Regions from separate parts of the Marinomonas sp. PE14-40 genome, predicted to be linked through region 1. Evidence: predicted binding sites of a transcription regulator. Region 1 holds the regulator's gene; the other holds the start of a gene.
The links. Region 1 encodes FNR, which switches genes on or off when oxygen is low (the NO sensors DNR and NnrR bind a similar motif). Its sites were predicted from a motif close to TTGATNTANATCAA; they were not measured.
Positions count from the first base shown of each region.

Region 2: the regulator FNR is predicted to act here: its motif matches at 4,848-4,861, upstream of ccoM (cytochrome c oxidase subunit CcoM).

Region 1 is NZ_CP130700.1:1,009,360-1,016,853, forward strand. Features, by position in the region: gene Q0A08_RS04595 (heavy metal translocating P-type ATPase) at 1-469, shown strand, start outside; gene ccoS (cbb3-type cytochrome oxidase assembly protein CcoS) at 485-643, shown strand; gene Q0A08_RS04605 (sulfite exporter TauE/SafE family protein) at 640-1,323, shown strand; gene hemN (oxygen-independent coproporphyrinogen III oxidase) at 1,426-2,793, shown strand; gene fnr (fumarate/nitrate reduction transcriptional regulator Fnr) at 2,823-3,584, shown strand; gene Q0A08_RS04620 (adenine phosphoribosyltransferase) at 3,606-4,148, shown strand; gene Q0A08_RS04625 (YfaZ family outer membrane protein) at 4,200-4,751, opposite strand; gene ttcA (tRNA 2-thiocytidine(32) synthetase TtcA) at 4,761-5,597, opposite strand; gene Q0A08_RS04635 (hypothetical protein) at 5,755-5,907, opposite strand; gene Q0A08_RS04640 (SprT family zinc-dependent metalloprotease) at 6,003-6,485, opposite strand; gene Q0A08_RS04645 (RecQ family ATP-dependent DNA helicase) at 6,485-7,494, opposite strand, start outside.
Region 2 is NZ_CP130700.1:2,906,440-2,913,933, forward strand. Features, by position in the region: gene Q0A08_RS13515 (HlyC/CorC family transporter) at 1-1,248, shown strand, start outside; gene Q0A08_RS13520 (NUDIX hydrolase) at 1,284-1,853, shown strand; gene Q0A08_RS13525 (NGG1p interacting factor NIF3) at 1,850-2,158, opposite strand; gene Q0A08_RS13530 (DUF72 domain-containing protein) at 2,192-3,055, opposite strand; gene greB (transcription elongation factor GreB) at 3,055-3,561, opposite strand; gene Q0A08_RS13540 (hypothetical protein) at 3,623-3,973, opposite strand; gene Q0A08_RS13545 (DUF2489 domain-containing protein) at 3,997-4,455, opposite strand; gene ccoM (cytochrome c oxidase subunit CcoM) at 4,680-4,793, opposite strand; gene Q0A08_RS13555 (alpha/beta hydrolase) at 4,937-5,611, opposite strand; gene Q0A08_RS13560 (hypothetical protein) at 5,705-6,700, opposite strand; gene dinB (DNA polymerase IV) at 6,988-7,494, opposite strand, start outside.

The DNA.
Region 1 (7,494 bases):
AATTCAGGTGAGTTTATTAACGGGCGATACAAACGAGTCGGCAAACTCTGTGTTAAGCCCTGAGGCATTTGATCACTTTAAATGCCAAATGTCACCTGAAGAAAAGTGGCAATGGATCAACTCACAAGATGACAAAACTAACATTTTAATGGTTGGTGACGGTCTAAATGATGTTCCTTCACTGGCAGGAGCTAATACATCAATTGCCATGGCTGCAAGCTCTGATTTAGCAAAAATCCATGCTGATGCAGTATTGATTAATAGCCAAATTAATACAATCAATCACTCAATTAAGTTAGCCAAAAAGTGCCAAACAATCATAAAGCAGAATTTATTTTGGGCCGCTAGCTACAACGCCATCATGCTACCCGCCGCTATTCTTGGCTATGTTCCTGCCTGGGCTGCAGCAATTGGTATGGCACTTAGTTCATTATTAGTTGCCCTTAATGCTAGCCGCCTTTCTAAATAAACTATTGGAGAAAAAATGGAAAGCCTTTACCTACTAATCCCAATTGCAGCAATCTTTGTTTTTATCGCAGTCGCTATCTTTACTTGGGCGGTTAAAAAAGATCAATTTGAAGACCTTGACCGTGAAGGTCAAAGAATACTATTCGAAGAAGATGATAACGACAAAAACAAATGAGCGAATTCGACCTTTTAACTGCATTTCTTATTGGACTTGCTGGTGCAGGGCACTGCTTTGGCATGTGCGGAGGTATCATAAGCGCCCTTTCTTTCAACACACCTAATAGCAAAGGATTGCTAGCAACACAGTTAAATTACAATTTAGGGCGAATTACTAGCTACTCTATCCTAGCCCTTGTTTTTAGCTTCTTCTTTCAGTCTTTTAGCGATTATTATGAAAGCGCCAGTTATGCACTAAGAACCTTTGCAGCCACTATTCTCTTTCTCATGGGCCTTTATCTTTTAAAACAGTCACAACTAATATTAAAAGTTGAAAAGCTTGGCTCATTTGGCTGGCAATATATAGCCCCTTTCGCAAAGAAATTATTACCTATCAAAACCAGAAAACAAGCCTTTTTAGCTGGCTTTGTTTGGGGCTGGCTACCCTGTGGACTTGTTTATTCCAGTTTAATTTGGATCTCAGCTAGATCCACACCTTTTGAAGCCATACTACTTATGCTTGCATTTGGGCTTGGCACCATGCCGGCAATGTTAGCTACCGGAATATTCAGTAAAAGCCTAAAAGAAAGCTGGAAACAGTACCACCTCAATACCGTTAGCGGTGTCTTTATGCTGATTTACGCTATTTGGACATTTCCATTTTTCCAAAACTTAATACAAGCTGCTTTCCTTAGATAGCGCCATATTTATAAAACACGCCAACCAAAAGGCTGACATATATCAATTTTTAAATTTCCTTAGCAGTTAAAATACTATAAGAATTTTTAATAGGACGTTTAGATGCTCTGGAATACACAACTCATTCAAAAATATAATATTTCGGGTCCTAGATATACCTCTTACCCTACTGCACCTCAATTTAGCAGCAACATTAGCAAGCTCTCTTTAATTGAAGAAATGCTGATGCCCTCAAAAAAACCATTAAGTCTCTACTTTCATGTCCCCTACTGCGCAAAGCTTTGCTATTACTGTGCGTGCAATAAAGTAATCACAAGTAACTACAAAAAAGGCGATGAGTACCTTGAACTTCTTATTGAAGAAATTCGCCTTAAATCTTTAATGCTTAACGATGAAAGAGAAGTACAACAACTTCACTTTGGGGGTGGCACCCCTACCTTCTTATCAACCGATGCCTTTAAAAAATTGATTAACTACATCAAGCAAGAGTTCAATTTACTTCCCGATGATGAAGGTGAATACAGCATAGAGGTTGACCCAAGAGAAGTTAGCCAAGAAAAGCTGTCAGCACTAAGAGAACTCGGCTTTAACCGCCTTAGCTATGGCATTCAAGATTTTGACAAACGAGTCCAAACTACTATTAATCGCATACAAAGCTACGAATTAATTGACAGCCTAATGCAGTGTAGTCGTAAACTAGGTTATCACTCTATCAATTTCGACCTAATATATGGGCTTCCATATCAAACTGCTGAAAGCTTTGAACAAACCCTTAATCAAGTAATCAAACTTGATCCTGATAGGATTTCAGTATTTAACTATGCTCATTTACCTAAACGGTTTGCTTCTCAAAGACAGATTCCAGAAGATCAGTTACCAGACACAAATACAAAATTAGCTATTCTTAAATTATGCATCGATATGCTTACCAGTGCAGGCTATCAATACATAGGAATGGATCATTTCGCCAAACCCAAGGATGCGTTGGCAAAAGCACAAAATAAAGGAGAGTTGAAACGAAATTTCCAAGGATATACAACACATGCAAACTGTGACCTATTGGCATTTGGCACATCAGCTATCAGTCAAATAGGCAAAACATATGTTCAAAATCATACGGCGACAAAAGATTATCGCAAAAGCATTGAAAGCGGTCAGTTAGCGATTATGAAGGGATACATGAGTAATCGTGACGACCAAATAAGACATAAGGTCATTATGTCTTTAATTTGCAACTTTGAACTAGATTCAAGTGACATTGAGAGTGAGTTTAATATCGTATTTTCAAATTACTTTAAAAATGAACTATCAGAGCTTAGAAAACTAGAGAAAGACGGCATTATTAAGTTAACAAATGAGCCAATACCTTATATTAGGGTCACGGACTCTGGCAGACTTTTAATCCGCTGCATTTGCATGACTTTTGATAAATACTTAAATAACGTAATTTCATACTCTAAAGTAATTTAGAAACATAGATCAAGTTCAGGGAGATCATTATGTCTTTAGCTCTTAACAACGCTCGATTTAACAGTAAACTTACATCTCAATGCCAGAATTGCAGCCTTAGCGCGCTATGCCTGCCAATTTCTTTAGCTGATGACGATGTTAATCGATTGGATCAGATCATTGAACGTAAAAAACCTCTAAAAAAAGGGGATATTTTATTTCGTCAGGGAGACGAGTTCGAATCTGTGTATGCCGTACGTACCGGCACACTTAAAACTTTTAATATCACTAACTCTGGTGAAGAGCAAATTACAGGCTTTTACTGCCCAAGTGAGCTTCTTGGCCTTAGCGGGATAGATAAAAACATTTATCCAGTGTCTGCAAAAGCGCTTGAAACAACCACGGTGTGTGAAATTCCTTTTTCTCATTTAGAGCAATTATCTGAACAGATCCCTACTCTTAAGCATCAACTTTTTAAAGTGATGAGCCGCAAAATTTGTGATGACCAACAAATGATGGTGCTATTAGGTAAAAAAAATGCAGATGAGAAAGTCGCTTCTTTATTACTAAATTTAAGTGCGCGCTTTAAAAAACGTGGCTATTCTGCAACATCATTTAGACTTGCCATGTCTCGTGGTGAAATCGGCAATTATCTTGGTTTAGCAGTTGAAACCGTTAGTCGAGTAATCACACGTTTTCAAAAAAACGGCATGATTCAAGTTGATGGCAAAGAAATTAGCATTATCGATCTAGATCAAATGCAAAAACTAATCGGCATGTCAGAAGATTGTGATAAAATTGAAAGTATTTGATAGCTAACACAAGGCGATATAATGCTTTACGATGATTTTTACATAAAATCTTTAATACAAACAGTTGAAGACTGGCCTAAAGAAGGTATTAGTTTTAGAGACATCACTCCAATTTTCTCAGACCCTAAGGGTTTGAGAATGGTTGTTGATGCTTATATTCATAGGTATATAGCAACTGATATAAGCCACATTGCCTGCATTGATGCTCGTGGCTTTCTTATCGCTTCTATTCTTGCTTATGAGCTGCAAAAGCCTCTAATTCTTGTGCGCAAAAAAGGCAAACTACCAGGTGCAACTATTTCACAAAAGTATGCGCTTGAGTACGGAGAAGCAGAGCTAGAGATTCAAGAAGGTGCTGTATCTGAGGGTGATCAAGTATTACTCTTTGACGACTTAATAGCGACTGGTGGCACGCTTTGCGCTGCTATCAGCCTATTAAAATCACAAGGCGCTAACATCAAAGAAGTTGCAGCTATTATTGACCTACCTGATTTAAAAGGCAGTCAGATTATTAGTGACTTAGAGATACCCGTTTATAGTCTCTGCGCCTTTGAAGGCGAATAAAAAAAGGGCGCTAATTTAGCGCCCTTTTTTTTGATTCTGTTTTAGTCACACCTAGAAGTAAGCTGCTACTCCAATGTGCACACCCTCATCCAAAGTATACTTTTCACTATGATCATTAAATTCAGTTTTTACAACACTATAGCTAAAATAAACTCTTGCATTACGTGTTGCAAAATATTCCACTCTCAAATCAGCTTCGTGCTGTCTTTTCATATCTCCATAGGTGAAAAGCCCTGGGTAGTAATAACCAGATGCATATATGCTTACACGGTTAGCTTGTGGAATAATGTAACGATAATAACCACCTAATCCTACACCGTAACCTGAATCGTTAGCACCTAGATCACCCTCTACTGCACGCAATCTTGCACCAACGCCGACTTCAATAGGGTCAGCCTTATCAACAATCATTACGCCAACATAACCAGATTTACCGCCTTCAGATAAATACAAAGCACCCGCTTCAATCTCAACAGGATCTATGCTTAAAGACGCATTTAATTTAGCCGTATCATCAGATAGAGTACCTGAAACACTTGAAGCATTTGCTCCAACACTTAACAAACCAAGCGCAAAAGTAATTGCATATTTATTAAAACTCATCAATATATCCTATAGTGAAATTATATTTAATTTATCTAAGGCATCTGGACTAATAGATAAATCTTTAAAATCAAATAAATTTGTATCTGCCATATGCGACGGTACGATATTTTGCATACTTGTAAACAACGTATCGGTACGACCGGGATATTCTTTATCCCATTGTTGTAACATATTTTTGATAACCTGACGCTGTAAATTTTCTTGTGAACCACAAAGATTGCACGGAATAATCGGATATTCCTTTATTTCAGAAAAAGTCTCAATATCTTTTTCTTTACAGTATGCAAGTGGTCTAATTACCATATGACGACCATCATCACTTAACAATTTAGGCGGCATGGATTTAATTTTCCCACCAAAAAACATATTTAAAAACAAAGTTTCTAAGATATCATCTCTATGATGCCCAAGCGCAATTTTAGTTGCACCGATTTCATCCGCAAAACCATATAAAGAACCGCGTCTTAAACGTGAACATAAGCCACATGTCGTTTTACCTTCAGGTACAAGCTCTTTAACAATACTATAGGTGTCACGCTCTAGAATATGATAATCAACACCAATTGATGACAAATATTCAGGCAAAATATGTTCAGGAAAACCAGGTTGTTTTTGATCCAAGTTAACAGCAACAATACTAAACTCTATCGGAGCACTTGCTTGAAGATTTCTTAATATCTCCAACATAGTATAAGAGTCTTTACCCCCAGATAAACAAACCATGACCTTGTCATCATCTTCTATCATATTGAAGTCGGCGATTGCTTGTCCGGTTAGCCTTCTTAAGCGTTTATGAAGCTTATTAAGTTCGGTTTTTTCTTTCGGGCGTGTTGATAAATCCATTGCTACTTTCACATAATTACAAATAGCGACATTCTACAACAGTAACAATTCCATCGCATCCAATTAATTGAATCTATTAGGGAAATATGACGAATTTTTTAATCGGTAGGAAATTACAGGGTGAAACAAGAGCTAACAGGGTTAGCTCTTTTTAAGCTTAAGCTTGCTTGTTGATCCCTAGAGAATCGATAATAACCGCTGCAGCAATGACAGCCAGCATTGCAGGTACTATCATAGGCGCAAAGTTAGCCATTACAGCTGTTGCCAATCCCATAGCAAACCCAGCAAAAAGTTTAAGTGTGTTATTCATATCATCTCCAAGCAAACATAGCGATAAATTTTGCCAAGATAATACCTTAATAATGATTCATATCAAATTAATATCTGCTTGATATAGGAACAATTTTACTTTTTCCTTAATTTAGCTCTGCACTTTCTGCACTGATACTCAGCCCCTTTGAGAATTCGATTATGGCGCCTGATTGTTAAGGCATGCTCCATACAGTCACACAAATACAGAAAACTTTTCGCTGGCGCCTTAACGTCAAAGTTATGAGTACGATTTGGTGCTAAATTAAAAACATTCATCATCACACTCTTCCACTCTTTACCATGAGGCCTAACTTTTGGACCAAAGAGTTGATAAACAAATATATGTGCTATTTCATGCGGCACGACAGTAGAAAGAAATTCATTAGGGTTTTGAAGATACATATCATAATTAAATCTTACTTCATGACGTTGTAAGTATGCAGTACCTGCCGCCGAGCCCCTTTGGTTAAATTTAATCGAGACCATTTCAACGTCGGTTTCAAAGTACTGGTTAGCTCTATTAAAGGACTCCAATACCGCATTAGTCGCCGCTTCTTCAAACTCCTTTCTATACATTAGTTCGGCACACTTATTTTTACTACGTCATAGATTGGTGGTGACAGTGGCTCAAGCACATGTTTAGCAAGACCCGTCAATCGACTCATCGCCGCCAAGGTTTTAGGCCTATGCTGCGCAACGAGATCAAGTTGTTTAACTGTGAAAACGTCAACACCCGCATTAGCGTGCCATTGAATTAACTTCTTTTTATATTCAGCCATAGGTAAAACCTCATGATTTGAATAAAAGTAATCATCATTTATAACCACCTGTACTTCAGATTTCAGTATGGCTTTCGATTTCTCTTGAAGAGCGAGTTGAAAAGGAGAAAACTGATGAACCAATATATATTCATTAGCAATCAGGTAGCGTGCTAACTTTTTCCAACTGATTTCATTGAGCTCCTCTCCCTTACCAAACAAACTCATATCCTGTCCCATGCAAGAAAAAACTGCCTTGGTTTTCTTACCCATTAATATTTGAATAAGAACACCAATAGAGACGACTCCTTTAGTCTTATGTAATAAAGATAAAAATTTCTGAGCAGCAATGGTTACATTTTGCTCCACTTCTTTATTTTTGCATCTATCACAATTTCCGCATTTAGGAATTGTTTCATCAAAATGCGTTAAGAGACTTTGTCTGCGACAACCTCTTGCCTCTAAAATTTTACAAAAACCTAATGTTCGTTTCCAATCCGATTCAGATGAAAAATTCACTTCCATCTCAAACTGCAAGAGCTTTAACATATCTTGCAAGCCATATAGCAGTAATGCCCTTGCAGGTCGACCATCACGCCCTGCCCTTCCTATTTCCTGATAGTAGTTTTCAACACTATTCGGAAGATCCATATGCGCCACAAAACGGACCTTATCAAAGTCAACGCCCATGCCAAAAGCTGACGTTGCAACCATTACAATATTATCGCCTTCGGAGAATAACTTGAGGTTTTTCTCTTTATCTTTGTCTGCAACATTTGCATGAAAATAAAGGCTAGAGACCCCCTGTCCATTAAGCCAAGCACTTA
Region 2 (7,494 bases), 1.9 Mb from region 1:
ATACCCTTAAGTATTCTTTTCGGAATACTATTCTTCTTAATTGTGTTTTCTGCCTTTTTCTCAAGTTCCGAAACAGGCATGCTTTCTATAAACAAATACCGTTTAAAAAACCTGGTTAAAAACAAGAACAAGTCGGCTAAAAAAGTTAGCCAATTACTTGAACGACCTGACCGTCTTATTGGCGTCATTTTAATTGGTAACAACTTTGTTAATATCCTTGCCTCTGCGATTGCCACAGTCATTGCCGTTCGCATTTGGGGTGATGCAGGTGTTGCAATTGCAACCGCGTCACTTACCTTGGTCATTCTCATTTTTGCCGAAGTCACACCTAAGACAATGGCAACCATACATCCAGAGAAAATAGCCTTTCCTGCCTCATGGGCATTATCAATTTTATTAAAGTTACTCTACCCACTCGTGGTATTAGTTAACTTTATCTCGAACGGCCTGTTACGCATTATGGGTGTTCACGCCAATCATAATAGTAATGATAAATTAAGCACGGAAGAACTTAGAACCATAGTAAATGAAGCAAATGGGCTCATTCCACCAGCCCACCAAGAAATGCTCATTTCGATTTTGGATCTTGAAAAAGTGTCAGTAGAAGACATTATGGTGCCGCGTAACGAAGTGATTGGCATTGACATTGAAGACTCTATAGATGAGATTATCACTCAAATTTGTAGTTCAAGACACACCCGCATGCCAGTTTATAATGGCGAGATAAACAAGGTTATTGGTATTCTTCACGCAAGACATGCCGCAATGTTTTTACGCGACCCTAACCCGTCAAAAGCAGCCCTACTAAAAGCAACAGTAGAACCTTATTTCATCCCTGAAAGCACTTCACTAAACACTGTTTTGCTTAACTTCCAAAAACAACACCAACAAATGGGGTTAGTGGTAGATGAGTACGGCGATGTTCAAGGCATTGCAGCCCTTGAAGATGTGCTTGAAGAAATTGTTGGTGAATTCACCCAACCCACCCAAGATGAAGAAGATGAGATTGTCTCCCAAGATGATGGCTCTTTCCGCATTGATGGCTCAATCCATATACGTGAAATCAACAAAACATTGGATTGGTCACTACCAACAGACGGCCCAAAAACACTTAATGGTCTAATCATAGAAACACTGGAATTTATTCCAGAAAATCAGATGAGCCTAAAAGTGGATGATTACATTATTGAAATTCAAGAGATAGAAGACAAGGTCGTTAAATACGCCAGACTACTCAAACACATTTAAATAGCAGACAAATATAGCTAGAGAAGTTTAATACTATGACACAGAAAAAGCGTTTTTGCCCTCAATGTGGCACCCAGGTTAACTTCTCTATCCCTGCTGGCGACAATAGACCAAGAGCAGTTTGCCCTGCATGCCATCATATTGATTATGATAATCCGAGATTAATTACCGGCACCATCCCTATCTACCAAGGAAAAATCCTACTTTGCCGTCGCAACATAGAGCCGAGACGTGGTTACTGGACCCTTCCAGCAGGCTTTATGGAAAACCAAGAATCTACTAGTAGCGGTGCACTAAGAGAAACGCTAGAAGAGTGTGGCTCTCATGCTATATGCAGACAAGCCTTTAGCATGATAAGCATTCCTCAAATAGATCAGGTACATCTTTTCTATCTTGCTGATTTACCAAAAGCAGACTTTCACACCACTGAAGAAAGCTCAGAAGTCGAGCTATTCGAACTTAACGATATTCCCTGGTCAGAACTCGCCTTTAATAGTATCACTCGTACTTTAAAGCTCTACCTTGAAGATGTAAAAAACGGGAGCTTCGGCTTTCATGAAGAAACCCTCATGATAGACTTCTTGCCGCCACTCAAAACCTTTTAAGACTCAACTTTGATTAGGTGGTACGCCACCTCCTCAAAAGGATGAGCAGCCTTTAATGCTTGTATCACAACCTCTTTAAGAGATGATTTCAATATCATCTCTACTCGATACTCCACTAACCTCTCCAACTCCCCTATTGTTCCAACAAAAGGGTTTGCACTTGCATTAGGACGAAACTGCCCCTGCCCTTTCACCTGCCAACAACAAGCCTCATAATCACCAATTGCCCCTGCCCCCACATAAAACAAAGCCTCTTTTACTTCTTCAAGATGAGATTCAGGCACATAAAACACAAGAGAGTACATAGGTTATTTCCCCAGGGTCATTCATTTATTAAATCAAAGCAATAAAGACTGCTCAGGTTTACTAGGTAAGTTAAGTATTGGGATATAAGCAGGCAATAACGCCGCTATTTTTTGCTCAAGCGTCACCGCCAACAAAGGCGCAGCAACATTATCAGACGAGTGAACAAATACATAAGGCTCACGCCCTTCAAGCAACCACTGCACTAATTTTTTTGCCCATTGATCAAGATAGATATCATTTAAAGGTAAATCCGGATGCCCAATAAACCTCACTACTGGACTATGGCCAGTTGCAATTGGATGACATGGCACCCTTGTCTTTTTCTTCTGAGCATCTAACAGGCTCTCACAATAAGCTTCTGTCGAGAATACAGGGCGAGAATCCATTATCACACGATTATGCCGATTACCTGCTAACAACCTTAGAAACTCAGACTCTTCCTCCTCTTTGTTAAAAAAAGCCTGATTGCGCACTTCTACCGACAAAGACGTTGGCAAATCCCAAGCATGACATAAAGTTTCAATTTTAGAAAAATACAAAGGAGAGACATCCTCAGGAAACTGCATCATACAAGGACCCAGCTTAGTAGAAAACGGCCTCAGTAATTCACAGAAGTTAGTGAGACTATTAACCACTTGGCCCTCATCAGAAACGCCAAGTCGATGCGTAATAGATTGAGGTAATTTAAATGCAAAACGAAAGTCATCAGGCACCTGTTCAAACCACACCTGCAGTTGATCTTGCGTTAAGTCAGCATAAAAACTACTCCCGACCTCAACCGTATCAAAGAACTTTGCATATTCACTCAAACGCCGATTATTTGCACCTTGATGTGAGTACAGCCAAGCCACCCAAGCAGGATGCTGCCATTGCGCCATACCAAAGCGTAATTGCATTATGGAATTGCCTTATACTCAATTTCCTCAACAGTATAGTTCATCAATCCTGAAGCAAGTTTAAGCTCTATTTCATCCCCTTCATGCTTTTTAAGTAGCACCTTCGCCATAGGAGAGTCGATACTAATATAGCGGGCGTCATGATCTAGCTCATCAGGACCAACGATTCGAAAATGTTTGATATTTTCTTCATCATCCTCCAAAGTCACCCAGGCACCAAAATAAACACTAGATTGATCCTCTGGCAAACGATCAACCACAGTAAAGGCTTCGAGACGTTTTTCTAAATAGCGCACTCTTCGGTCAATTTCTCTTAGCTGCTTTTTTCCATATATATATTCAGCATTTTCTGACCTATCTCCTTGAGCAGCAGCTTCTCGAACACTTTCTGTCACTTGAGGTCGCTTTTCCTTCCACAGATACTTTAATTCTGCAGTCAGCTTTTGCGCCCCTTCTTTTGTGATATAAGCGGATTTAGGCGGCATAGGTGGACGATAACGAGACATGAAAACTTCCAAAACTTAGACAAACATCAATTCAAGTAAACACTAACTTAAACAAAAAGCTTTAGGCACTGATCCCTTTCAAGAGAACCCCTAACTCACGTTTACCCTCAGCACTAAACCTCATACACATCTTACCATTCACCATCACACTTTCCTTTGAGTAATCCTCATCTATTTCAATGCAAGCTAAACGAAGCAGCTCTAACTCTTCTGAGGTAAGGTTAACGGCACCAATAAACAAGTACCAATCAGTGCAAGGAAGATCCCCAGTAATGGCATGCTGAAGCAAAAAACAACAATAACTGCGATCAACCCGATAATAGGGCATACTGGATCTAAACTTATAAAAGAAGTAAAAAACCAAAGCAAACAAACTAAAGACAATAAGAACAAGTCCAACGAAGGCCAGCATTTACACTCCCCAACCTCCAAAAACTATTTCAAAGGATACTCAAGCAGAGCGACCTTAGCTTGCTCTAAGTCATCTTGATATCGTGCTTCACACTTCATCATTTCCATTCTGAATTTTCTACGAGCATCTTTGGGTAAATCATTCCAACCTTCATGAGTTGGGATATGCTCAGTTTCAGCATATACCTTATAAAACACACCAATTGTTTCATGCTCTGACAAATCCAAGCTTAACTGATCTAACAAGGTTTTCACTCTTATACTAGCTTCCATCCAACCTAAGTCTTCAGATCCAACCACTTTAAGCAGTACATGAATGCTTTCAATGCGTTTTTTACGACCCTCTAGTATGTTTTTCTCAGCCTCTTTCATTTCTACTTTCCGCTTATTATCTAGCTTAAGCTGACGAGAAATGACCCAAGCAAGAGCCGCAATAACAAGAACGCCAAAAATGATGGCAAGAATAACACTAGTAGTAGACATATTAGCCTCGATAAAGCGTGGATACAGGCGCTAAGCACCTTTTTAAAGGCGATATTATGAGGGAATCAAGTGAATCCGACAATCAAGAAGATAAGAATTAACTGCCAAACAATAAAAACGGAATTAAAACAGAAGGAAGGGAATTAGAATTCAACTATGCCAACAGAAAACTCATTCAATCATCAATTGAATTCTAATTTTTGAAATAAGACGTTAAGATTTGATTACTTAACTTCTTTCTTATACTTTCTATAACCGACATAACCAAAACCAACAAAAAATGCCACCATTAGCCCAACAATAATCAAACCTGAAACAACAACAGAGTCTAAAAACATAACTGCTCTCCTTTATAATTAAGAGCAATTATGTGCCTATCCCCTAAACAGTTAATGACATAAATCAATTGTTTTTTTGACCAGACCAGCATCTGAGCACTTTCTTGATTTAAATCAGAAAACCCCTAACGTGAAATTCAAACTTAATTTATTGAAAATACCTTCTGTATCCATCGAGAAATATCAACAACCTGTTCAGGGCATACAGAATGAGGCATTGAATAAGAGGCCTTCTCTATTTGGTAACCCTTATTCTCCAGTTCACCATGAGCGCGAACCGCCAATTCATAAGGTACAACCGGATCCTGTGTACCATGATGAATAAGTAAAGGGGTTTGCCCATTCACCGAATCTGTCGCCTCCGGGATTAAATTAGCATCAGCCAAGTAAGTCGACAAAGCCATGATACCAGCTAATTTATACTTACCTAACAACCCTACTTGGTAGGCAATCACGCCACCCTGCGAAAAACCAGCAACCAAAATACGCTCTGCAGGAACACCCTTTTCAATTTGAAACTCTATCAATTGAGTAATCTGATCCACAGACTCATCAATATTAGCCATATCAACTTTACGCTCTAGTGACATTTCTAGAATGTCGTACCAAGCTCGCATCGGCATACCACCATTGATAGTAACAGGACGCATTGGCGCATGCGGGAAGATAAAACGAATAGCGGCACTTTGTGGTAAATTTAAAGAAGGTACAATTGCTTTAAAATCATTACCATCTGCCCCTAACCCGTGTAACCAGATCACGGCAGCATCTACTTGATGAGTCGTTTCTAACGTTAAAAATTCAAGCGTTTTAGACAAGGCAAATCTCCATAAAACAATAAAAAAGGCTATCGAACAAAGCTCGATAGCCTAGCATAATTTACTTTAAAACCCTCTAATCAATAAAAAGTTTTAATGATGTGTTGGGAACTGCACCTTAGTAACAGTTTGTTGTTCGTCAAGCTTCAGTAATACATCTACCTTATCCGGCATAACAGACATCATATGCTTAGTAAGTCGTTCGTAATACTGCATAAAGGACTTAAGCTCATCATCAGACATAACAGTAAGATCTATTTTATTTAAACCATCACCATGTATATCTAATAAATGTTCCTCTAATAACCTTTCTTGCTTATTACGCCAGTCATAAACAACATCATAATTTGGCGCCTGCATCCATAACATCAACTCAATACGCGCAAACAATTGTTTATAATCTTCTTCTAAGTACTGGTTAACTTGCTGCCGCCAAACACCTTCTATATCCAAATCTTTTTCAAGCTGATTAATAGGATCAACTAAAGATTGCTTTTGTTCAGGCATACCAACACACCAGCCTTCAAATAATATGACATCAATCGGCCCTTCAACCTCTTGCCAATCTTTAACATGCCGCCTTTCATCAGTGGACTTATCAAAGCAAGGCAAGCGCATCACCTCTCCAGCCTTAAGATCTGCCAACCTATCTAATATATTATTTATCAAGGCAAGATCGTGTGTCCCAGGTACACCACGAGTCATAAACATAGGATGGACATCTCGCGCCATATGTTCTCGCTCAACTCGTGTTTTGTAGAAATCATCGATACTTAATACTATGGTTTTTTTATCGTATGCCTTGTATAAAACATGACTTAACACTGTGGTAAACACAGTTTTTCCGCAACCTTGTACCCCACCCATACCTATAACTAAAGGATGGGACCTTGGTTGCGCTAGTTGCGCTATCCAATGGGCAAAAGGCAAATAAAGATCCTCTAAGTGATCACTTAGAGAGACATCCGCATATAAAGACTTTAAGGTCTGTTCAACATCAAAGCGTAATCTAGGAATGAGAGAAGCTTGATCAGTGGTAAAAACACTTTGCTGCAACTGGTTCCAGGTTAAGGCCTGTATATTCATCATTAACCACCTCCAAAAAATTAGGGATGGTGCAACTAACCCAATACCAAGCTTTGAGAACTGTCAGTAGATAGCTAAACACTAAAATTTAAAAAGTAATTCACAGTCAATAACTTAACTCTTTAGGTTTCGCTAAGGCTCGCTATTAAATTTTATGATAAAGACAGCTGTGCTTCTAGGCATGTTCGCATCATCCTTGATAAACTATAGTCGCTCTCCTCTTTTTTCCCAGTTTTTTTGAGACCTACTCATTTAAGCTAAATACTCAGTTTTTCACTTAAAGCTTCCACCTAAAACAAGGTCAACTGCTTTTCAGACACTGCTTTTAACCTATAGCCAACACCAATTAGCCTAACTGGCATCTGACGCCTAGCATAAGCCTCTCTCAGCAAATCAGTGAAAAAAGCAAGTTCATCACCTGCTACATAAGCGGTTTCAATCGTGGTTTGTTGAAAATCAGAAAACTTAAGTTTCAAATAATATTTACCCAGTTGCGCCAAGCCTTTTTTGCTTTTAATCCGTCGCCCCAACTCTCGCAACAAATCAGGTAATTTTGCCTCACAAGCCGCAACCCCTTTTAGATCTTCAGCAAAAGTCGTCTCAACAGAAATGCTTTTACGCACAGAGTGACTCTTAACAGATCTATTATCAACACCATAAGACAGCTGCTGCAAACGATACGCCCAACTACCAAACTGCTGCGACAATAAAAAATAATCTACCTTTTGCAACTCTTCACAAGTTTCTACATTTAGTTTGGCTAACTTTTCTTGAGCCACTCTCCCAACCCCATGAAT